2 regions of the Eubacterium sp. LMAG:50 genome follow, and region 2 is predicted to be linked to the other one. Evidence: riboswitches for the same ligand, from Rfam matches in the RefSeq annotation. Region 2 holds a riboswitch; the other holds the start of a gene.

Region 1 (12,249 bases), on a different contig from region 2:
ATTAAGTAACTGTTTTTGTCCGCCTGAAAGGCTGTTTGTCGTCCTTTCATATAATTTTGCTATTCCAAAATATTCTGCTGTCTCGCCAATTCTTGCCCCTATTTCTTCTCTTGCCATTCCCATGTTTTCCAAACCAAATGCAAGCTCATGCCATACTTTGTCCGTTACAATCTGCTGTTGAGGATTCTGCATTACAAATCCAATTTTCATTGCCTGAGTTCTTTCATCAACTTCTTCAATTTTTTTATTTTCAAATAAGACTTCCCCAGCTTTGTCTCCATTTGGAGTAAGTACACTTTTTAAACATCTAAGCAATGTCGTCTTTCCACAGCCTGATTTTCCACATACAACAACAAAATCACCATTTTCTATATTTAATGAAACATTTTTTAAACATGAAGAATCTGCCATAGCATATTTAAATGTTAAATTTTTGATTTCAATCTGAGCCATCTTATCTCCTCCATAATATTTATTAAAATTGGTGTTGCGCAAAGTGCTGAATATGTTATGTAAACCAACGTTGCATACTTATTTTCTTCTATATAAAGCATCGGATAGTAGTGTGTTTTGACACATCCAAATATACACCCTAAAACTACAATTCCGCCCAAAAATATAATCCATATCAAGGCGATTATGTCCCTTAATGTTAATTTATAATTATTAAAATTTGTCCTTCTCTTTACTCCGTAGCCTCTTGATGCCATCGAATCAGCCGTATCCACTGAATTTTCCAATGCCCATGTTGCTGTAATTGAGAAATTTTTCACCTGCATTTTTACTTTTCGAATAAAATTCATTTTGTTAATATCACTTCCATTTGCAATTGCCATAACTCTATTTACATCCGAAGTTTCTTTTGCATGAGCCACAAATGCCGGTACAAATTTTAATACCATTGAAAAAATTAAAGCAAGCGTAGGTACTATCTTCCCAAAAATAGCCATAATTTTATCTTCCGTTACTATTTTTTGAAATGTAAAAATCCAAATCATTACCGTAACTAAAATTCCTGCTGCAAACATTCCATATATAATAGATTCCAAAGTGACTGCATTTCCTGTTGGCAAAAAGAATAGCACCGTCATTCCTCTATGAGAAAAAAGAGGGTTTATCAGCCCTGCAAAAATAAACAAGCCTAATAACCCTGTTAACTTTTTTATTTTTTTGTTTTTGTATACAATTACAAAATAAACCGTGGCAAATAAAAAAGAAATGAATATCATAATCGGATGATTCACAAACATAGTAATTCCCAATATAAATGCGTAAAATAATATATTTACTACCGGGTGAAATCTTCCGAATTCTTCTCTCATTTCTTTTCTATATCCTCTCCTAAATTACATGTATATTGAAATTTTATTTCATCATTTTCTTTAATCTTGTACTCACTGCAACTTACATTTGGTACATCTCCATTTACAGTATACATCCAACCTGACTGTTTTCCACAGTCAAATTCGTATAAATTGTTAATTCCTTCTATATATACACTTTTTGTTGCCGGCGTTATGCTACTTTCAATCAGTATTCCTTCATTTTTTAATTCTCTCTCTAAAATATCAAAGCAGGATTCCCCTTCTGTAAATTTAACTTCCTTTGTCTCATATATCACGCCATCTTTTGGTTGTGCTTTTCGTATATTATCCTGTAATTTGTCACTATTTATTGCATTTATACAAGTCACATACAAAGTACATTTTTGTGTTGCCTTTTCAGATTTTACACTTTTACTATTTCCACAGCCCCACAAGGAAAATGTCATAAGTATTGTAATTATACATATGCTTAATTTTCTCAAATTAGTTTTGTTCATCTTTATTTGTCACTCTTTTCTTCTTATATTTATAAACATCAAATCCAAATTTCCCGGCTATACCACAACATATTCCAAAAATCAGTATAATATAAGGTCTTCTATTTTTGTGTTTTGTTTCTTTAGTAACATTTTCTTTATTATTAACTGAATTTTTATTTTCTGTTTGTTCTATATTATTGTCTGTAGCTATCTTATTTTCTTCATCATTATTTTCTAAAACATCTGTAGCATTTTCTAAGTTATCTGTAGTATTAGTATTTTCTTCCGTTTCTACATTATTATCTTTTCTATTCTTAAATTCATTATTTTCTCTATTGTCGTTATCATCGCTATTATTTAACGTATTTCCATTTGATTTACTATTATTTTTTGAATTTGATGATGCATTCCTTTTTGTGTTTTTACTCGTGGAATTGTTTTTATCGTTGTTATTTGCATCATTCTTATTTTTATCAGACGCACTACTTTTTGTTTCTTCTTTATTATCTGCCTTAGTTGTTTCTACCTTTGTATTTTCTATTTTAATAATTCCATCACTCATATCATAGAGTCTGTTCATTCCTGATATACTTCTGTAATAAGCTGTTATTGCATACATTGCCTGGTCTGTAGACATTTGATTTGCGCCTTTTCCCTTCGTATGGCAAAAAGCACCATTATCTTTATAAAATGTCATTAAACCATCATATACGGTTTTGCCGTTTTTCACAAATCTGCTATCATCAATTTTTATTCTCATTTCAGATAATGCAGTTAAAACCTGTGCTGTACTTTCACAGTTTGAGTCACTTGTATTTCCATATGCACCATCAGATTTCTGTAAAGTGCTAAGAATTGCAAGTCCTTTATCAATGCTTTCTTTTACATTTTGTTTTTCATTATAGTATGGAGCAAGTGCCTGAATAACCATGGCAGTCACATCAACATCTGCTTCTGTCCCCATATAATTCCATCCGCCATTGTTCAGTTGTTGTTTTACTAAGAAATCAATTAACTTATTTCTTGTTGTCTGTTTTCCTGTCGTTGCGTCCGGAATTTCATAATTGCCACAATCAAAAGCCATAAGTGTGTAAGCAGCTCCATTTACACCTTGTATCATTATATTTTCAAATGTTGCAAGAGGCTGTAATAAATTGTATCCCGAAAAATTCTGAGGATTTTTTTGAATAGCAGTTAATGTAATAATTGTTCTTGCATATTCGGTATATTTTCTTGTTGATAAAATTCCTTTGTTATCTGCAACTGTTTTTGATACATTGCCTACATATTTTTCTATATATTCATCTTTAATATTTCCACATCTGGCAAGTCCAAACACCGTCCATTCTCCGCCTACGCTTCCATATGCTGGATTTTTTACCGTATTCATCTGATAATATGAAATTTTATTTATTGTGTTTTCTATATCATCCTTTGACGGTGTCTGACTTCCCATAACTGAAGTTGAGACACACATAAAGAATATTGCAATTGTTGCTAATAATTTTTTCATGTGTTTCCTCTTGTTTAATATAAATATTTATTACTTAATTTTTACTGATTTAACTTTGCTCCATTTTCCATAAACTCTTACTTTATTTACTGTTTTATAAGCTCTTACTTTAACGTAGCATTTCTGATTTTTCTTAAATTTCTTTGTTATTAAAACATTCTTTTTAGTAGTCTTTACAATTACTGTTCCTTTTTTGAAATTCTTTGTTGAAGAGTATTTGTACTGATATCCTTCTGCACCTGCAATTTTCTTAATTGAAATTTTTGCTTTTCCTGCTTTTACTTTCTTTACTGAGTTTACAGTTGCTTTTCCTAATGTCTGTATTTCTGTTGTTGTAGCCTGCACTGTTGTTTCTGCTGTTGTCGGCTGAATTGTTGTCGTAGGTTTCACTGTTGTTGCATCCTGTGCTGTAGTTGTTTCGTTTTCAGCTTTCTTTAATTCTGCAATCACCTCATCAACTTCATCCTGAGTTGCCATCAATTTTGTTGCAACTTTAATTGCATTTTTATACGCAATTTTAACATTTTCATTATTCATCCATAATGCTTTATTTCCATTAATTTTTGCTAATTCTTTTGTCAAAGTTGTTTTATCAGCAACCTTTAATGGTTCCATTCCTGCATAATTGCTTAATCCAACATCTGCTCCCCATCCATATACTGAAAACTGATATCTGATTACATCACCATCTTTTACAATATCTGACGGTGTAAGATTTCCATTATCATTATCTCCGTTTACAGAAATCATCCATCCAGCCATACTATTATATGAATATTCTCCTAAACCATTGTTTGGCTGTGTATTACCATCATTTTTTTCATTTGACGGAGCTGAATATGATGTTGTATAAGTTTCTCCTTCATACTCATATGAACTTTCATAAGAAGGCATTTTTGCTATTTCTTCCGGTATGTCAATAATTCCTGTATCAGCATTCTCTATGCTTTGCAAATATAAATATCCATAGTCTTTTGAACCTGTATATTTAATCTCTTTTTCATTCATTACTTTCTCAAATACATCAGATATTGTCATATCGTCACTAACTTCAACGCTTACAGGCTCAACTACATAACCCTGTCCAATTGTAAACTTTTCTACTGAAAAAGTTACTGTTTTATTTGTTTCCTGTGCCTGAATCTTGTTATAACCTACTGTTGCAATACTTGTTGTCATTGAGACTGCAATTGCTATCGCCATTGCTTTTTTTACTGTATTTCTCATTGTCATTTCCTCCATGTATAATTAATCAACTAATTTTATAATAATCAATTAGTTATGTCAAACGATTGACATTACTCTCTACTCATTATTTTACACCACAATATCCCTGCTCCTGTGCTGAAACTTGTTGCAATAATTGCCGGAAGCACAACTGCTGACGGATTTACTGCACCATATTGGCTTCTATACGCAATAATGTTTACAGGAATAATTTGAAGTGAAGAAATATTTAATACTAAAAAAGTGCACATTTCATCAGTTGCAATATGCTTTGGAAATGTACACTTTCTTTTTCTTTGCCTCTTTATCTCTGATTTATTTTCACTTAATACGTATCCACTCTGTTCTAATGGATTTTCTGCCAATGCCTCCATTGCTTTTAGTCCTGCCGGTGTTGCCGCCCATCCCAAACCTAATATATTTGCAATTATATTGGTTACTATCGGTTCTCTTGCATTATGGTTATGAGGTAAACCCGGAAATAGCCACATAATAATCGGTTCAAGTATTTTTTCCAGTTTTTTTATTATTCCACTTTTTGATGCCACGTTCATAAATCCCATCCACATGCTCATAATTCCAAGCATTGTAATGCACATACTAACTGCTTCTTTTGTGGATTCTATTGCTCCATTTCCTACCTGTTCCATCCTGCCTGTTGCCATTCCATAAAGCACTGACATTATAATCATGCCTGCCCAAATATAATTTAGCACTTAATTTTTCCTTTTATTATTAAATGAATTATTATATTTTACGCAAGCCTACCATAATAATTACATAATTTACAGCATGCGATTTAAATTCGCCATTTCAATTGCAGAGCATGCAACATCAAATCCTTTATTTCCTGCTTTTGTTCCTGCCCTTTCTATTGCCTGCTCAATATTGTCTGTTGTTAATACACCAAACATTGTAGGTACTCCGGTTTCCATTCCAACCATTGCAATTCCTTTACTTACCTCTGCGCATACATAATCATAATGATCTGTTGAGCCTTTAATTACTGCTCCTAAGCATAAAATTGCATCATATTTTCCTGACTGAGCCATTTTCTTTGCTATTACAGGTATTTCAAAAGCTCCCGGAACCCACGCTAATGTAATATCGTCATCATTAACTCCATGTCGCACGCATGCATCTTCTGCACCGCTTACAAGTTTATTTACAATAAACTCATTAAATCTTGCTGCTACAATACCAATTTTTAATCCTTCTGCTACTAATTTTCCTTCTAAAGTTCTCATTTTAAATCTCCTCTTGTATAATATATTTTGATGTCAGTTTTTTAAAGTATGGTTTAAATTATAAGTTCTGACATTATTACACTTAACATTAAATTGCTTATACCAGATTTCTTAAATTTAAAAGAAATAGCATTTGTCGCCGTCGGTTCAAAGCTTTGGTGCATAGCCTGACTTGAAACTGTAAGTTACAAAGTCAGGCTGTGTGCTAAAACTTTAGAACCGCTACGAGCGGCAAGCAGCGCGAGCGTTATTTCGTTAAATTTAAGAAATCGGGTTCAGCAAATAATCTTAGTAAGTTGTCATATGTGCCATTCTTAACTGCTTTGTTCTCAAATAATATTCATCATATTTTTGTGCTTCTATCTGTATCGGAACTCTTTCAACTATTTCTATTCCATATCCTGACAAGCCTGTAATTTTTGCCGGATTATTTGTCATAATTCTTAGTTTTTTTGCTCCAAGGTCTGCCAAAATCTGTGCTCCCATTCCATAGCTTCTCATATCTGCCGGAAATCCTAGTTTTAGATTTGCATCTACTGTATCTAATCCCTGTTCCTGAAGCTCATATGCTTTAAGTTTATTTATTAATCCAATTCCTCTTCCTTCCTGTCTTAAGTAAAGTATTATTCCTCTTCCCTCTTTTGCAACCATCTCCATTGCTTTCTCAAGCTGTTGTCCACAATCGCATCTTTTAGAACCGAATACATCTCCTGTAAGACATTCCGAATGTACTCTGCAAAGAACAGGCTCTCCATTTCCTACATCTCCCATAGTTAATGCAACATGATGTTCCCCTGTTGTTTTATTTTGATAACCCACGATATTAAAGTTTCCATATTTCGTTGGCATCTTTGCAACCGCTTCTCTTTTTACTGAACTGTCTCTTTCCATTCTGTATTTAACCAAATCAGCAATTGTAATTACCGTAAGATTATGTTCCTGTGCAAATTCAAGAAGTTCTGTTGTTCTCATCATTGTTCCATCTTCTCTCATTATTTCACAGCATAATCCGCAAGGTTTAAGTCCTGCTAATTTTACAATGTCAACTGTAGCTTCTGTATGACCTGTTCTTTCTAATACTCCTGCTTTTTTTGCTTTAAGTGGAAACATATGGCCCGGTCTTCTAAAATCTTCCGGCTTTGCATCTTTGCCTACAATTGCTCTCGCCGTAATTCCTCTTTCGACCGCTGATATTCCTGTTGTAGTTGATACATGATCAATTGAAACTGTAAACGCTGTGCAGTGGTTATCAGTATTAACTTTTACCATTTGCTCCAAGTCAAGTTTTTCACACAGTTCTTCTTCCATAGGCATGCAAATTAGTCCTTTTGCATAACTTGCCATAAAATTTACATTTTCAGTTGTTGCAAATTCTGCTGCACATACCAAATCCCCCTCATTTTCTCTATCAGGGTCATCTATTACTAAAATAACTTTTCCTTCTTTTATATCCTTAATTGCTTCTTCTATTGTTCCTATTGTTTTGCTCATTTTATATTCCTTCTTTCTTTAAAATCCATTTTCTATTAAATAGCTTTCTGTAATTTTTGATTCTTTCTTTTCATTACATTCTGAATAGCCTAATAGCTTTTCTACATATTTTCCTATGATGTCGCACTCGAGATTTACCGTATCCCCAACATTTTTATCCTTTAGATTTGTACTTTCTCTTGTGTGTGGTATTGTAGATACTTTAAATCCTTTTTCATCAACATACGCTACTGTAAGACTTATTCCATCAATTGTAATGGACCCTTTTTCAACCACATATTTTATGGTCTTTTTATCTGCAAATATCTCATACCATACTGCATTTCTTTCCTCTCGTATGTTTTTTATCAGTCCGGTTCCATCTATATGCCCACTAACAATATGTCCTCCAAATCGTCCATCAGCTGCCATGGCCCTCTCAAGATTTACACACGTACCTTTTTTACTTTCTTTTAGCCCTGTTCTCTTCAATGTTTCTGACATCACATCCGCTTCAAATCCATTTTTCCACATTTTTGTGACTGTAAGGCAAATGCCGTTAACTGCTATGCTGTCTCCAACTACTGTTTTTTCTAAAACCTTTTCACATTTAATTCCAATCTGATATTTCTCACTATTGCTGTTAACATATTCTATCTGACCTGTTTCCTCTATAATTCCTGTAAACATTTACTATTTTTATGTATTTTATAAAATACGTATATCTCCTTTCCTCTGATATTTCTTTTAGACTTATTTCCTTTATTTTAAATATCCGGTTAACATAATATCATTTCCTATTTTTTGTATTTCTAAATTTCTTAAGTTATATGCTTCCATCATTTTTTCGACACCTTTTCCTTCAATTGGAGATTTTGCATTTGCACCTCCTACAATCTTTGGTGCTATAAAGCAACAGATTTTATTTACAATGTTTTCTTTTAGTGCCTGTGCATTAAGTGTTCCGCCACCTTCAAGCAATATGCTGTCAATTCCTTTCTCCCCTAATATTTTCATAAGATCGGATAAAACAACTCTTCCTTTTACTTTTTGTCTTATTACTTCTATCCCCTTGTTCTCTAACCACCTTTGCTTATCCTTATCAGCTTTATTTGTACAAACAACTATTGTTTGTATCTTATTTGCCGTATTAACAATATTACTTTCAAATGGTATTTTTAAATTTGAATCACATATAATTCTTATTGGATTAACATTTTCTTCTATTCTGCAATTTAACATTGGATTATCTTCTAATACAGTATTAATTCCAACCATTATTCCCATATACTTTTTTCGCATATTTTGAACGGTTTCTCTTGCCTTTTCACCTGTAACCCATTTTGAATCACCATTTTCACACGCTATTTTTCCATCCATCGTCATCGCATATTTCATTACAACATAAGGTGTTTTATTTGTAATATAATGAAAAAATACTTCGTTTAATTTGTCACATTCATCTTTTAATACTCCGCACTCAACTTCAATTCCATTTTCTTCTAAAATTTTTACTCCCTTTCCTGCTACAAGTTTATTAGGATCCATACTCCCCACATAAACTTTTTTTATGTTTTTTTCTATGATAATTTCAGTACATGGTGGCGTCTTTCCATAATGACAACACGGTTCAAGCGTTACATAAAGCTCTGCTCCTGTTGTATCCTCCTTACAATTTGTTAATGCATTTCTCTCAGCATGAAATCCGCCTATCTTTTCATGATAGCCTTCCGAAATAATTTCATCATTTTTTACCACAACACATCCTACAATAGGATTTGGATTTGTATAACCTATGCCTTTTTTTGCTAATTCAATAGCTCTTTTCATGTATTTTGGGTTCAAAAAAAAGCCTCCTTTCATTCAAAGGGGCTTTCGCACAAATACAAATGTATATTATTCTGTTCATTACATATTCCTAATTGCGTATGGTTATTAGTAATTTATTATCAAAATCTTAATCCGATTAATTGTTATGTAAACTACATATCATTTAAATACATTTCTAAAAATCAGATTAATTTTATTCCTGATAAAGAACAATTACATCATCTATTCTTCTCCCATCCAGACTATACTGTCGGTTTTGGATTCTCACCAAATCAGCTGCTTTCGCAGGTCACGGACTCGTGCATCTTTACGCTCTGTACACTTACCGTCGGTTGGGAATTTATGCTTTATGCATATCACCCTGCCCCGAAGAATTTTTATTTAATTTCTGCTTAAAGTATAGTCACCTTGTTTTTGTTTGTCAACAAAATTTCCAATAAACTATTTTTGTTAAACATTTTTTAATATATATATGTTAATTTTTTTAACGTAAAAAACCTCTAAAATAACAGATTTTTGTATATAATCTACACATTTTAGAGGTCTTTATAATTAATTTTTATAATTTGCTAATATTCTTAAAACTTTATTATTTAACTTTTATGTTATACTCTGCTGTTTTATCACTGTTAAGTTTGCTATTTGAATATATCGCCTGTATTTTGTAAGAATAAGTTTTATTTTTCTTAATATTTTTATCTATGTATTTTGCCTGAGTAGTTGTTGCGACTCTTTTAAATACCTTTTTGCCTTCCATTTTACGGAATACATAATATTTAGTAGCCCTTGTATTTTTACTCCATTTTACATTTACACGATATATTTTCTTTTTCTTAACTTTTTTTACCTTTTTTGTCAGCTTAACATTACCTGGTGTCTTTAACTTTACACGCACATAACGTTCTGACTTAATTCCGCTTGTAGTTACAGCAGTTATTTTTGCTATGCCTACTTTTTTGGCCTGTATATTTCCCTGTGCATCAACAGAAACTATATCCGGATAATTACTCTTCCATGTAATTGTATCTGTTGTATCATCAGGTGCTATCGTAGTAGTATATTTTCCTACATATCCCCTTACAACTTTTAAAATCTTGCTTTCATTAATGTTAAAAGCTGTTGATGGCTGTTTTACATCAATTGTTGAATAGCATATTAAACCGCTGTCTGTTGTTGACATTACCTGATATTTTCCGGCCTTTAATGCAGTAAATTCACCTGTAATTCTGTTGATTGAAATACTGTTTGCATCAACAGCATCCCACATTATTTTATTTGTATATGTTGGTGTAGTATCTTTCTTATCAGTAACTGTTGTCTCTTTTTCATCTGAGGTTTTTGTTACATCTTCTGTTTTTTTAGTAGTATCTTCTGTAGTATCTGATTCATCTGTCTGAGTTGATGTAAATGTTGCTGTTAATTTAGAATTTTGTCCCTTACTTACTGTTGTATAATAACTATCTACTTTTAATCTGCTGTCTGCAATTTTCTGCATTATAAGGGCATTTTCCATTGAAACTTTTGATATTAAATTATCTTTATCATATTCACTATTTGGTAAATATTTATTTCCATATGGACTTCTGTCAAATATTGTATTGTAAATAGTACATGCTGCCAAATAACTTCCTGTTACTGATGGATGAAGATTATCTGTTTTATACATTGTAATTTTAGGATAATCCTGCATTACTCTCATGAAGTTAGTTCCTGATGCTGCAACAAGTCCATCATATTCATCAGCTATTTTAAAGTTATTTCTTGTTAAAATCTGTTCAATCTGAAAGTCGCTCAAAAATAATGACATTGAATTAACTTTAAAAGTACTTCCAATATTATTTGGCTGTGTTGCATATATAACCATTTTTGCTCCGGCATTATGTATTAAAGTATATAGAGTATTAACTGCTGCTTCTGCCTCTTCTTCTTTTTCTACTAAAACTGCCCTGTTTTCCTGTAATACTACATAATCCCATGTATTATTTGTTAATGCCTGATAAACCTGACTTCCATACATGTTAGTCTTATCTGCAAACTGGCTAAGTTTGTATCCTGGTGATGTAATAGATGTAACTTCACAGTTTATTTTATCTGCATCAGCAAGTCCTTTAAACATTTTTGGCATATCATTGTAATATGTATGACTGTTTCCTACAAACAATATTTTATATGTTTTCTGTGTAAATTGAACATCATCGGCGTATACGTTATTACTTACTGCCACAAAATATAACATCATAATTACACCGAACAATATTTTACTATATTTTCTAAATCTGGTTTTCATTTCGTTGCTCCTCGTCTAACATGTATTGCCTCTCTATCTAGTCGGCGACTAGTTATTGGAAACATTATTAAATATAAACTTCATTAATTTAGTTTCCATCTTAAGTTAATCTGTAAATATTTACGTTGTACTAAATGCCGGCCAATATTTTAACAATAATGAGCATACTATTGTCATTGCTATTATAATGATTACTGTCATTTTCCAACCCTCTTTAAGCATATACTTTGGCTGTAAACCATATCCAACAGGTATTGCTCTGATTGATGTTGGTAACATATAAGATAAATTTACTCCTACTGATGCAATGTAAACGTAAGGTATTGGATTTAAATTCATTCCCTTTACTATAGATATAACTATAGGTATTGCAACTGCTGCAGTTGCTGTATTTGATGTTACATCAGACATAAGTAAAGTTACTGTTATAATTACAAATACTGTTGTAACTCCACCTGTAAGTCCCATTCCTGAAACCAATTCACCAATTCTTTCTGCTGCACCTGATTCATTTATTAATGTTCCTACTGCAAGACCACCTGCAAAAATGTAAATCATTTCCCAAATAATTTTTGTCTGAACTGATTTCCAGAGCATAAGTCTTTCTCCATCAGAACGTGTTATTAAGAATGATAAAATTGCACAAATAATAAATACATATGCCGGTTTTAATCCTGGTAATAATGTCTGATAGAACTGTCTTGTGAATGCAAGTATTGTTGCTACTGCAAATAATCCAAGAGAAATCTTCTCTTCTATGCTCATTGGTGGGAATTTTTTATATTCATTTCTAAAATATTCTTTTGATCCACCAAGGCTTTCTGATTTTTTAACATCCCTAATCATGAAAACAATGTTAATAACAAGTAAT
Region 2 (12,249 bases):
CTATAAATAACAAATATGTTTGTGCGGATAATTATGGACAGTCTAATTTAGTAGCTAACAGAGATTCTGCCGGTGCATGGGAACAATTTAGAGTTATTTATAATTCAGATGGAACAGTATCTTTCCAGTCTAGAGCAAATAATAAATATTTATGCGCTGTTTTTGATGATACAGATAAAGAAAACCCGGTAATTCCAAGAAGTAATGCAATTGGAACATGGGAAAAATTTTATGTTGAAAAACAGAGTGATGGAACATATGCGATTAAAACATATTTAAATAATTATTATGTTCAGACAGATATAAATGATACAACATCAGGAATATTACATGCCTGTGGAACTTCAGTTGGAACATGGGAAAAGTTTGCACTGGAAGCAACTAATGCATCTGCAATTCCTGGAAATAGCCAACCTGAAGAAACAACTACACAGCCAACAGTTGAAACAACAACTACACAGCCTGTAACAGAAACAATAACTGAAGCTGTGACAAAACCACAGACTGAAGGAAAATTAATTTCAAAGAACAAAACAGTAACAGTTTCAGGAAACGAAAATGATACATTTACAGGAAAAAATATAGTTGATGGTGATGATGGAACAAGATGGTCATCAGACTTTGCAGATAATGCGTGGGCATGTATTGATTTGGGTAAGACATATGAAATTAATAATATGGTGCTTAAATGGGAAGCAGCTTATGCAACAGAATACAGAATAGAAATTTCAAATGATGGCGCTTCCTGGACAACTGCAAAGACATTAAATAATCAGACAGGAGGAACTACAACAGTATCTCTTAATGGAGTAAAGGCCAGATATGTAAAGATGCAGGGTGTTAAGAGAGCGCTCCCTTATGGATATTCTATATGGGAAGTTGAAGTTTATGGAAATGAAACTCAGGATGATTCAGAGCCTGAAGTAAATGTAGATGTACCTGACACACAGGGCAAATATGGAAACAATTTTAAAGCAGTAGCGTACTATCCAAACTGGTATGGAGATATTACATCAAGCATTCAGTGGGATAAATTAACTACAGTAATATATTCATTTGCGTTGCCAAATGCATCAGGTGTACTTGATTCTGTAGATGGTTCTGCAAATGTAATTAACAGTTTGATTGAGGCAGCTCATAATAGTGGAACAAAAGTAGAAATGGCAGTTGGAGGCTGGTCATATTCAGATGGAAGTTTGTGCCAGTATGCATTTGAAAAAGCAACAAATACTGACGCAAAATGCAGAAGCCTTGCAAATAGTATTTTATCAGTAGTTGATAAGTATGGATTCGATGGTGTTGATATTGACTGGGAATATCCAACAGCAAGTTCGGCAAATCAATTTACGTCATTCATGAGATATTTGAGAGAAGGATTAACACAGAGAGGATTGACATTATCGTCAGCAGTTGCTGCTACCAGTGGAACATATCAGACTGATGAAGTTCTTAACATGGTTGACTGGATTAATGTTATGGCATATGACGGAGATAGTGGAGCAGGACATTCACCATATAGCTTACTTACAAATTCATTTAACTATTGGAACTCAACAAGAAAAGTAGACGCGTCTAAAATTGTACTAGGTGTACCTTTCTATGAAAGACCTAACTGGGCGTCATATGCAGATGTAGTTGCTAATAATTCAGTAAATGCATATAAAGACTCAGCAGTTATTAACGGAACAACAGTTTACTATAATGGTTTAGATACAATGGCTAAGAAAGCTACATTTGCAGCACAGAATGCTGGTGGTATCATGATTTGGGAAATTAGCCAGGATAGTAAAAATGCTACATATAGTTTGTTGAACCAAATTTACAAATCAGCTACGGCTATTGTTGGTACAGGTGGAAAAGCTACAGTAACGCAGGTACCGGGAACTGTAAAAGTAGATTCGTTTGGTGGAAAGACAAGTTCAATTACAATGAATACATTTGATAATACAACATATGCAGGAAATTTAACAAATGGATCATATTTAGACTATTATATTAAAGTCCCTTCAAAGGGTAATTATACAGTTGATTTGAAATTAGCTGCCGGAGATAGCAAATATAATGCAGATAACATAATTGTGAAGTTAAATGATAATAATGCGGCAACAATGGCAATTACAGCAAGCAATTCATGGACAAACTTTATTAGTCATAAAGTTACAATTAATTTTGCAGCAAAAGGAACATATAAATTAACTTTAGTTGTAAATGGAGGAGCATGTAACATAGCTGATTTTACAGTTGAAAAAGAAACACAGACTATTCCGGAAGAAACAACAACTACAACAAAGGAACAGGAAACAACTACAAAAGCACCTGAAACAACAAAGGCACCTGAAACAACTACAACAAAGGCATCAGAGACAACAACTACAACAAAAGCGCCTGAGGTTACAACAAAGACACCTGAAACAACAGAAAATGTAAGCCGGTATCCAACATGGGATAGTAATACTGTATATACAAATGGAAACAGAGTTTACTATAACGGCAAAGTATATCAGGCTAAATGGTGGACAGTTGGTGAGAATCCTGAAACTTGTGGACAGTGGGGAGTATGGAAACAAGTGTGATGTTAACAAATATTTTACAAAATAGTAACAGTATGCAGGGGATAATATGTTGAATAAAAAACTCTTAAGTGATACAATATGCTAGTGTGATTATAAGGTTATTGAAACGTTATTATCATAGAAATACATAATTGGGAGTATATAATGAGCGCATTTAGTAAAGTATTTGGCACTTATAGTGACAGAGAGATTAAAAGAAATCAGCATACGCTAGATAAGATTGAAAGCTACAGACCGGCTATGATGGAATTGTCGGATGAACAGCTTAAAGATAAAACGACAGAATTCAAGGATAGATTATCAAAAGGAGAGACTTTGGATGATTTACTTCCGGAAGCATTTGCGGTAGTAAGGGAAGCTGCGAGAAGAGTTCTTAATACAGAACACTATAGAGTTCAGCTTTTAGGTGGTATTATTCTTCATCAGGGTAGAATTGCAGAAATGAAAACAGGTGAAGGTAAGACACAGACATGTTTACTTCCGGCATATTTGAATGCTTTGGAAGGAAAAGGAGTTCATATTGTTACAGTAAATGAATATCTTGCAAACCGTGATGCTGAATGGATGGGACAGGTTCACAGATTCTTAGGTTTAACTGTTGCATGTGTTACTGCTGATATGGATCATGATGCTAAGAAGGCAGCATATGATTGTGATATTACATATATAACAAATAATGAATTAGGATTTGATTACTTAAGAGATAACATGGTCGTTTACAAGGAACAGCTTGTACAGAGAGGATTACATTATTGTATCATCGATGAAGTTGACTCTGTTTTAATTGATGAAGCAAGAACACCTTTGATTATTTCAGGTCAGAGCGGTAAGTCTACTAAGTTGTACGAAGCTTGTGATATTCTTGCCAGACAGATGGAAAGAGGTACAGCAAGCCCTGAATTAAGTAAGATGGACGCTATTATGGGTGTTGACATTGAAGAAGATGGCGACTTCCTTGTAAACGAAAAGGACAAGATTGTAACATTAACTGCTCAGGGTATTGAGAAGGTTGAAAAATTCTTCCATATTGACAATTATGCTGATGCAGAGAATCTTGAATTGCAGCACAATATGATTTTAGCATTAAGAGCGCATAATCTTATGTTTAAAGATCAGGATTATGTTGTAAAAGATGATGAAATTCTCATTGTAGATGAATTTACAGGACGTATTATGCCGGGCCGTCGTTATTCAGACGGATTGCATCAGGCGATTGAAGCTAAGGAGCATGTAAAAGTTAAGAGAGAAAGTAAGACACTTGCAACTATTACATTCCAGAATTTCTTCAACAAATATGATAAGAAAGCCGGTATGACAGGTACAGCCCTTACAGAAGAAAAAGAATTTAGAGATATTTACAGCATGGATGTTGTAGCAATACCTACAAACAGACCTGTAGCAAGAATTGATCATGATGATGCTGTATTTAAAACAAAGAAAGAAAAATTACATGCAGTTATAGAAGAAATAAAGAAATCCTATGCTAAGGGACAGCCTGTATTGGTTGGTACAATTAACATAGATGCATCTGAAGAAATAAGTGCATTATTAAAGAAGGAGGGAATTCCTCATAAAGTTTTAAATGCTAAGTATCATGAATTAGAAGCTGAAATCGTAGCAGAAGCAGGACGTCACGGTGCGGTTACCATTGCTACAAATATGGCAGGTAGAGGTACAGATATTAAACTTGATGATGAAGCAAGAGCAGCAGGTGGATTAAAGGTACTTGGAACAGAAAGGCATGAATCAAGACGTATTGATAACCAGTTAAGAGGTCGTTCAGGACGTCAGGGAGATCCGGGTGAATCTAAATTCTACATCTCATTGGAAGATGATATAATGAGATTGTTCGGTTCAGAAAGACTTATGTCTGTGTTTAATGCATTAGGAGTTCCTGAGAATGAAGAAATTCAGCATAAGTCATTAAGCAAAACAATCGAAAGAGCTCAGAAGAAGATTGAAGGAAATAACTTTGGTATTAGAAAGAACTTATTAGAATTTGATAAAGTAAATAATGAACAGCGAGAAATTATTTACTCAGAAAGAGAAAAAGTTCTTAACGGCGATAATATGAGAGATGCCATTGTTAAGATGATTACAGATGTAGTTGAAAATGAAATTGATACTTACATTGGAGATAATCAGCCATCATCTGAATGGGATCTTGCTGGATTGAATCAGAGTATTCTTGAAATTATGCCAATAAAGCTTTCATTGACAAAGGATGAAATCCTTAATTTATCAAAGGCTGAATTTAAGCAGACACTTAAGGCGGCAGCAGTTAAATTATATGAAGATAAAGAAGCAGAATTCCCTGAACCCGAACAGATAAGAGAAATTGAAAGAATTGTTCTTCTAAAGGTTATTGATAGAAAATGGATGGATCATATCGATGATATGGATCAGTTAAAACAGGGAATAGGCCTTATGGCTTATGGACAGAAAGATCCTGTTGTAGAATATAAGATGCAGGGTTACGAAATGTTTGAAAATATGATTCTTAATATCAGATTTGAAACAATAAAAATGTTAATGCATCTTCAGGTAGAACAAAAAGTTGAGCGAGAAGAAGTTGCTCAGGTTACCGGAACAAATAAGGATGATGAAGGAGTTAAAAAGCCAAAGCACAGAGATGTTGCTAAGGTATATCCAAATGATCCTTGTCCATGTGGATCTGGTAAGAAATATAAACATTGCTGTGGAAGAACACATTAAGAGGAAGAGGACAGGACAACACCTGTCCTTTCCTAGTGTTAACAGAAAGTAAAGCAATAAATTGAAACAGTAAATTATATCTGTTAAAAATATAGGAGAAAAAAATGAACGAAGTTCATTTTTTCCTATAAATGTTTCCGACGAATAGCCACTGACCGAAGGGAGGGGGCAATACATATTATAGGAGAGAGTGATGATAGAATTAGATGAAATAAAATATCGATTGACTCCATATGAAAAAGAATTAGACGAAATAAAAGATGCTTTGGATTTGCAAAATAAAGAAGAAAGAATCATTGAGCTAGAAAGAACAATGGAAGCTCCGGGCTTTTGGGATGATATGGACAAAGCACAAAAATATATGAAAGAGCTCAAAAATTTAAAGGATTCAATAGAAACATATAATAATTTAAAGAGTTTGTATGATGACATTTTAGTCTTAATAGAAATGGGAGAAGAGAGTGAAGATGCAGAAATTGCTGAAGAGGCGAAAAGTTCAATGGATGAATTTGCTTCTAAAGTGGATGAAGTAAAGATAAAAACTCTTTTGTCAGGTGAATATGATAAATATAATGCAATATTAAAGTTAAATGCAGGGGCAGGTGGAACAGAATCCTGTGATTGGACAAGTATGTTGTATAGAATGTATACGCGTTGGGCTGAAAGTAAAGGATTTACAACTCAGGTTTTAGATTTTCTAGAGGGTGAAGAAGCGGGAATAAAATCCATAACTGTGCAGATTAATGGAGAAAATGCATATGGGTATTTAAAATCAGAGAGAGGTGTTCATAGACTTGTAAGAATATCTCCTTTTAATGCAGCAGGAAAAAGACAGACTTCATTTGCTTCATGTGATGTAATGCCTGATATAGAAGAAGACTTAGATGTTGAAATTAATGATGATGATATCAGAATAGATACATATCGTTCAAGTGGAGCAGGTGGACAGCACATTAACAAAACCTCATCGGCAATAAGAATTACTCATTTACCAACAGGCATAGTAGTTCAATGTCAGAATGAACGTTCACAGTTGCAAAATAAAGATAAAGCAATGAAAATGCTCAAAGCTAAATTGTATCTTTTAAAACAGCAGGAAGAACAGGAAAAGAAATCAGGAATCAGAGGAGAAATAAAAGAAATAGGCTGGGGAAGTCAGATAAGATCATATGTAATGCAACCGTATACTATGGTAAAAGACCATAGGACAAATGAAGAAACAGGGAATGTAAGTAGTGTTTTAGATGGCAATATAGACCAGTTTATAAATGCATATTTAAAGCAAAATAGTATACAGGGAAAATAAATTAGTATGCAAAGTAACGAAAAATAAGTTGCAGTATAAAATTAACTATGTTAAAATTTTGAAAGTGTATACATAAATTTGTTATGCAAATAAGCAATGATAATGAAACAAGCGAGGAAGAGATAATGATTAATGTAGCAATTTTAGGATACGGAACAGTAGGCTCCGGAGTGTTTGAAATTTTAGATACAAACAAAAAATTGATTGGGGAAAAAGCAGGACAGGAGATAAACGTAAAATATGTTTTAGACCTTAGAGATTTCCCTGGTGACCCATGTGAATCAGTATTGGTTCATGATTTTAATACTATTTTGGAAGATGATGAAGTTGAAATTGTTATTGAAGTTATGGGCGGATTAAAACCAGCTTACGATTTTGTGAAAAAATCACTTTTAGCAGGCAAGAGTGTTTGTACATCAAATAAAGAATTAGTAGCTAAATATGGCGCAGAGTTAATTCAGATTGCAAAAGACCACAACAGAAACTTCTTGTTTGAAGCAAGTGTTGGAGGTGGAATACCGATTATAAGACCGTTAAATCAGCATATTACAGCAGATGAAATTTGTGAGATTGCAGGTATCTTAAATGGAACTACAAATTATATCCTTACAAAAATGGATAAAGAAGGTGCAGATTTCCAGACAGTATTAGCACAGGCACAGGAATTAGGATATGCAGAACGTAATCCGTCAGCAGATATAGAAGGATTTGACGCAGTTAGAAAGATAGCAATATTAGCATCACTTGCTTATGGCAAATCAGTTGATTTTGAAGATGTATATACAGAAGGAATAACAAATATTACAGATATAGATTTTAAATATGCGGCAGCTATGGGAAAATCTATAAAGTTATTAGGAAAATGTAAAAAAGAGGCAAACGGAATAGTTGCATCTGTAACACCAAGATTATTATCACCAAGTCATCCATTGTTTAACGTTGAAGGCGTTGTAAATGGAATCTTAGTAAGAGGAAACATGGTTGGTGATTTAGTATTTATCGGTAGTGGCGCAGGAAAACTTCCAACAGCAAGTGCAGTTGTATCAGACGTTGTAGATGCTGTAAGACATTTGAATATTCCTGTGACAGTTATATGGGATAAAGAAAAGTTAGAATTATTAGAATTTGGCAAATCAAGAAAGTCTTTCTTTGTTCGTGTTGAAGGTGATGAAAAAGATAAGATTGAAGAAGCGTTTGAAAATGTAACATACATAGATGCAGGAATTGAAAATGAAATTGGTTTTGTTACAAGACCGATGTCAGAAGATGAATTTAAGGCTGCATCAGAAAAATTAGAGAATATTATTACAAGAATAAGAATTGAAGAATAATATTAAGGGATATTAAATTAAGTTAAATTTGCATTAACAGATTAATGTTTATGTAAATAATAATTGATAGCAATTTATAATAAAAAAACATATATAATATAAAGGCCGTAATTCGGTGTGAGAGGATTGAAAGAAAATGGAAGAAACAAAGGTTGTTAAATTTGGTGGAAGTTCACTTGCTGATGCAAAACAGTTTAAAAAGGTTGCAGACATAATATTGTCTGATCCGGAAAGAAGATTTGTAGTTGCATCTGCACCTGGAAAAAGATTTATTGAAGATGTTAAAGTTACAGATATGTTATATAAGTGCTATGAATTAGCATCTGAAAGCGAAAATTTTGACGAATATTTTCAGATGATTAAAGACAGATATAACAATATTATTGCAGACTTAGGATTAAAAGATTTTAGCCTTGATGAAGATTTTGAGATAATTAAAGGCGCATTTGCTCATATGGCAGGCCGTGATTACGCTGCAAGCCGTGGAGAATATCTCAACAGTAAAGTATTAGCAAAATATTTAGGATTTGATTTTATCGATGCAGGAAAATATATCTTCTTTGATGATCAGGGTAATTTTGACTGGACTAAGACAGAAGCAAAATTGGCACCAAAGCTTGCTAAGACAAACAAGGCAGTAATACCTGGATTTTATGGATCTATGCCAAATGGAACAATAAAGACATTTTCAAGAGGTGGTTCTGATGTAACAGGATCAATAGTTGCTAGAGCAACTAAAGCTAAATTATACGAAAACTGGACAGATGTTAGCGGATGTCTTATTTGTGATCCTAGAATAGTTAACAATCCGGAACCTATCAAGACTATCACATATAGAGAATTACGTGAATTAGCATATATGGGAGCAACAGTATTGCATGAAGATGCTATATTCCCTGTTAGAGCAGCAGGTATTCCTGTAAACATCAAAAATACAAATCAGCCGGAAGATAGAGGAACAATGATTGTTTCTGAGTCAGCTGAACATTGCGATCATATTATTACGGGTATTGCAGGTAAGAAAGGCATGTCTGTAATTAATATAGAAAAAGATAAGATGAATAGCGAAATCGGATTTGGTAAAAACGTATTACGTGCATTAGAAAAGAGTAATGTAAGTTTTGAACATATGCCATCAGGTGTAGATACAATGAGCGTTGTAATTGCAACTGAAGCATTAGCAGGCAAGGAAACAGCTATTATTGACGAGATTAAGAGCAGAGTACATCCTGATCAGATTTATATCGAAAGTAATCTTGCACTTATAGCAGTAGTTGGTAGAGGAATGAAGAGTGCAAGAGGAACTGCAGCAATTTTATTCTCAGCATTAGCTGATGCAAGAGTAAATATTAAGATGATTGACCAGGGTTCTTCAGAACTTAACATTATCGTTGGTGTTGAAGAAGAAGATTTTGAAGTAGCAATAAAGGCAATCTACAAGAGATTCATTGGCATTAACCAGTAAATAGAGTATATGATGCGGAATAAAACCGTGTTAATAATATTTTTAACCGTATATTAAATATAATTCTTCAGGGCAGGGTGAAATTCCCTACCGGCTGTATTTATGCAATGCATATAAGCCAGCGAGCCGAAAGGCATGATATGGTGTGATTCCATAGCCGACAGTAAAGTCTGGATGAGAGAAGTAATAAGATTAATAATTATGATATTAATAATCTCATGAAAAGCACCTGAACCAGGTGCTTTTTTTCTTTGCTCTGTATAAATAATATATTAATTTTCAGAAAGGAAGTAAAATTAAATGAAAAAATTATTTACAACAAAAAATTTAGCGTTGATGGCTATTTTCGCGGCTATTGCTGCAATACTCATGGTCCTTATAGAAATTCCGGTAGTGTTTATAGCGCCGTCTTTTTATAAGCTTGATTTTAGTGAGATACCTATTTTGATAGGAACATTTATTATGGGACCTGTATCAGGAATAATTATGGAAGCTATAAAGATTGTGCTTAAAATATTACTTAAAGGGACAACAACAGGTTATGTTGGAGAATTGGCAAATTTTTGCATAGGATGTTGCCTTGTTGTTCCGGCGGGAATAATATATAAATTTAAGAAATCTAAAAAGGGAGCATTCATAGGGATAGTAGTTGGTATTGTGTTAATGGCAGTTGCAGGCGCAATTCTTAATTATTATGTAATGCTACCGTTTTATGAAAAGTTTATGCCGTTAGAAGCAATTATAGAAGAAGGAGCAAAAGTAAATCCGATAATTAAAGATAAATGGAGCTTTGTTTGGGTTGCAGTAGCACCATTTAATGTATTTAAAGGAATAATAGTTGGAATTGTAACAGGAATATTATATAAGAGAATAAGCACATTTATAAAAAAACTCTAGAAATAAATAAATTGAAATGTAAAAAGATATTGTTTATAATTATGTGGTGATTATAAACAATATCTTTTTGTTTTGACAAATATTTGCTGTTTGTTATGCAAATGTTTTTGTTGTGTAGGAAAAGCTCATATGGGCTTAGACCTTTTGACTCTGGCATTACAATATGTTTTGCCATAAAAGAAAAGAGGAATAAAATTTATGATATATGAAACAAATTCGCCTGATGAAACTTTTGAGATTGGGAGAAAGTTAGGACAATCTGCGAAAGCAGGACAAATAATTTGCCTAAATGGTGATTTAGGTGTTGGAAAGACTGTTTTTACACAGGGATTTGCAAGCGGACTTGGCATAAAAGAATGCGTAAATAGTCCAACTTTTACAATTGTACAAATATATGAAGAAGGCAGGATTCCGTTGTATCATTTTGATGTATATAGAATTGGTGACCCTGAGGAAATGTATGAATTAGGATATGAGGATTATTTCTTTGGAGAAGGAGTATGTCTGATAGAATGGTCGAAACTCATAAGTGAACTGATTCCTGACAATGCATCAACAGTTTTGATAGAAAAGAATTTAGAAAAAGGATTAGATTATAGAAAGATAACGGTGGAATAAAGATGAGAATATTAGCAATAGACAGTTCTTCGTTAGTGGCATCAGTTGCAGTGGTAACAGATGATATATTAACGGCAGAATATACAATAAATTTTAAAAAGACACATTCGCAGACATTGTTGCCAATGATAGATGAAATTAGCAAAATGATAGAATTGGACATGGAAACTATAGACGCTATAGCAATAACAGGAGGACCGGGTTCATTTACCGGACTACGTATAGGAAGCGCTACAGCAAAAGGATTTGGATTAGCACTTAATAAGCCGATAATAAATGTACCGACAATCGATGCTATGGCATATAATTTTTATTCCAGCAATTATATTATTTGTCCGATTATGGATGCAAGACGTCAACAGGTATACACTGGAATATATTACTTTGAACAGACACATATGAAAATATTAAAAGAACAGTGCGCAATTTCTGTAGAGGATTTGATTGATGAGCTAGATAAGATAGGAAAAACAGTAATGTTCTTGGGAGATGGAGTGCCTGCATATAGAGAAATTATAGATGAAAAAATGAAAACTGAGCATTTATATGCCCCATGCCATATGAACAGACAAAGAGCATCGTCACTTGCAGCTTTGGCACAAATATATTATAAAAATGGAAAAATAGAGGAGGCTAGTGAACATAGACCTGATTATTTGAGACTTTCACAGGCTGAAAGGGAAATGCTTGAAAAGCAAAAGAAGGAAGAAAAAATAAAACAGTTTTCATAATTTGGTTTTATAGAGATAAAGGATAAGGGTAATATGGTAAAAATAGAAAAGATGAGCGAAAAGCATATAGCCCAGGTAGCGGAGATTGAAGAGAGCATATTTTCTGTTCCGTGGTCACAAAAAGCATTTAAAGATTCGCTAGAATTAGATAATACTGCATTTTATGTCGCTATAGAGGAAGAAGGGGTTATAGGATATTGTGGCGTTTATAAGGTTATGAATTCCGCTGATATTACGAATGTAGCTGTAAAAAAAGATAAGAGAAAAAAAGGTGTGGCTAAGCAGTTGCTAAAAGAGGCTATTAAAGATGCTAAAAGTGAACAAATTAAGGAAATAATGCTTGAAGTTAGAGAAAGTAATGAAGCCGCAATATTTTTATATGAAAAAATTGGATTTCAAAGTATTACAAAACGAAAAAAATACTATAAACATCCGGTAGAAGATGCAATTATAATGCTATTAAAAATATAAATATACTTCTAGATAGTGGAATGCCAAAGGTTTCCACTATTTTTTTGTCGAAAAAAATAATATGATGATTGCATCAAAAGAAAGGATTAAAAATATGAAAAAGATGAATAGCAAAGGTAAATATGAAATTTTTTGTCATAAA

Evidence for each region. Region 2 has a riboswitch for FMN ahead of CCC31_RS12115 (ECF transporter S component). Riboswitches for the same ligand answer to the same signal wherever they lie in the genome.
Region 1: it holds a riboswitch for FMN, as region 2 does, so the genes downstream of both, ribD (bifunctional diaminohydroxyphosphoribosylaminopyrimidine deaminase/5-amino-6-(5-phosphoribosylamino)uracil reductase RibD) here and CCC31_RS12115 (ECF transporter S component) in region 2, are expected to answer to the same signal.

The regions. Positions count from the first base shown of each region.
Region 1 covers NZ_NALP01000007.1:504,625-516,873, reverse strand. Annotated here, with positions in the region: gene CCC31_RS07585 (ABC transporter ATP-binding protein) at 1-453, opposite strand, end outside; gene CCC31_RS07580 (energy-coupling factor transporter transmembrane component T) at 426-1,322, opposite strand; gene CCC31_RS07575 (DUF4430 domain-containing protein) at 1,319-1,822, opposite strand; gene CCC31_RS07570 (prenyltransferase/squalene oxidase repeat-containing protein) at 1,809-3,317, opposite strand; gene CCC31_RS07565 (hypothetical protein) at 3,348-4,544, opposite strand; gene CCC31_RS07560 (nucleoside recognition domain-containing protein) at 4,616-5,260, opposite strand; gene ribE (6,7-dimethyl-8-ribityllumazine synthase) at 5,330-5,791, opposite strand; gene CCC31_RS07550 (bifunctional 3,4-dihydroxy-2-butanone-4-phosphate synthase/GTP cyclohydrolase II) at 6,080-7,282, opposite strand; gene ribE (riboflavin synthase) at 7,301-7,951, opposite strand; gene ribD (bifunctional diaminohydroxyphosphoribosylaminopyrimidine deaminase/5-amino-6-(5-phosphoribosylamino)uracil reductase RibD) at 8,024-9,124, opposite strand; FMN riboswitch at 9,313-9,469, opposite strand; gene CCC31_RS07535 (DUF4886 domain-containing protein) at 9,681-11,378, opposite strand; gene CCC31_RS07530 (SLC13 family permease) at 11,499-12,249, opposite strand, start outside.
Region 2 covers NZ_NALP01000008.1:68,955-81,203, forward strand. Annotated here, with positions in the region: gene CCC31_RS12090 (glycosyl hydrolase family 18 protein) at 1-2,573, shown strand, start outside; gene secA (preprotein translocase subunit SecA) at 2,718-5,288, shown strand; gene prfB (peptide chain release factor 2) at 5,482-6,594, shown strand; gene CCC31_RS12105 (homoserine dehydrogenase) at 6,720-7,925, shown strand; gene CCC31_RS12110 (aspartate kinase) at 8,062-9,390, shown strand; FMN riboswitch at 9,450-9,580, shown strand; gene CCC31_RS12115 (ECF transporter S component) at 9,691-10,287, shown strand; gene tsaE (tRNA (adenosine(37)-N6)-threonylcarbamoyltransferase complex ATPase subunit type 1 TsaE) at 10,486-10,905, shown strand; gene tsaB (tRNA (adenosine(37)-N6)-threonylcarbamoyltransferase complex dimerization subunit type 1 TsaB) at 10,908-11,636, shown strand; gene rimI (ribosomal protein S18-alanine N-acetyltransferase) at 11,670-12,107, shown strand; gene CCC31_RS12135 (hypothetical protein) at 12,202-12,249, shown strand, end outside.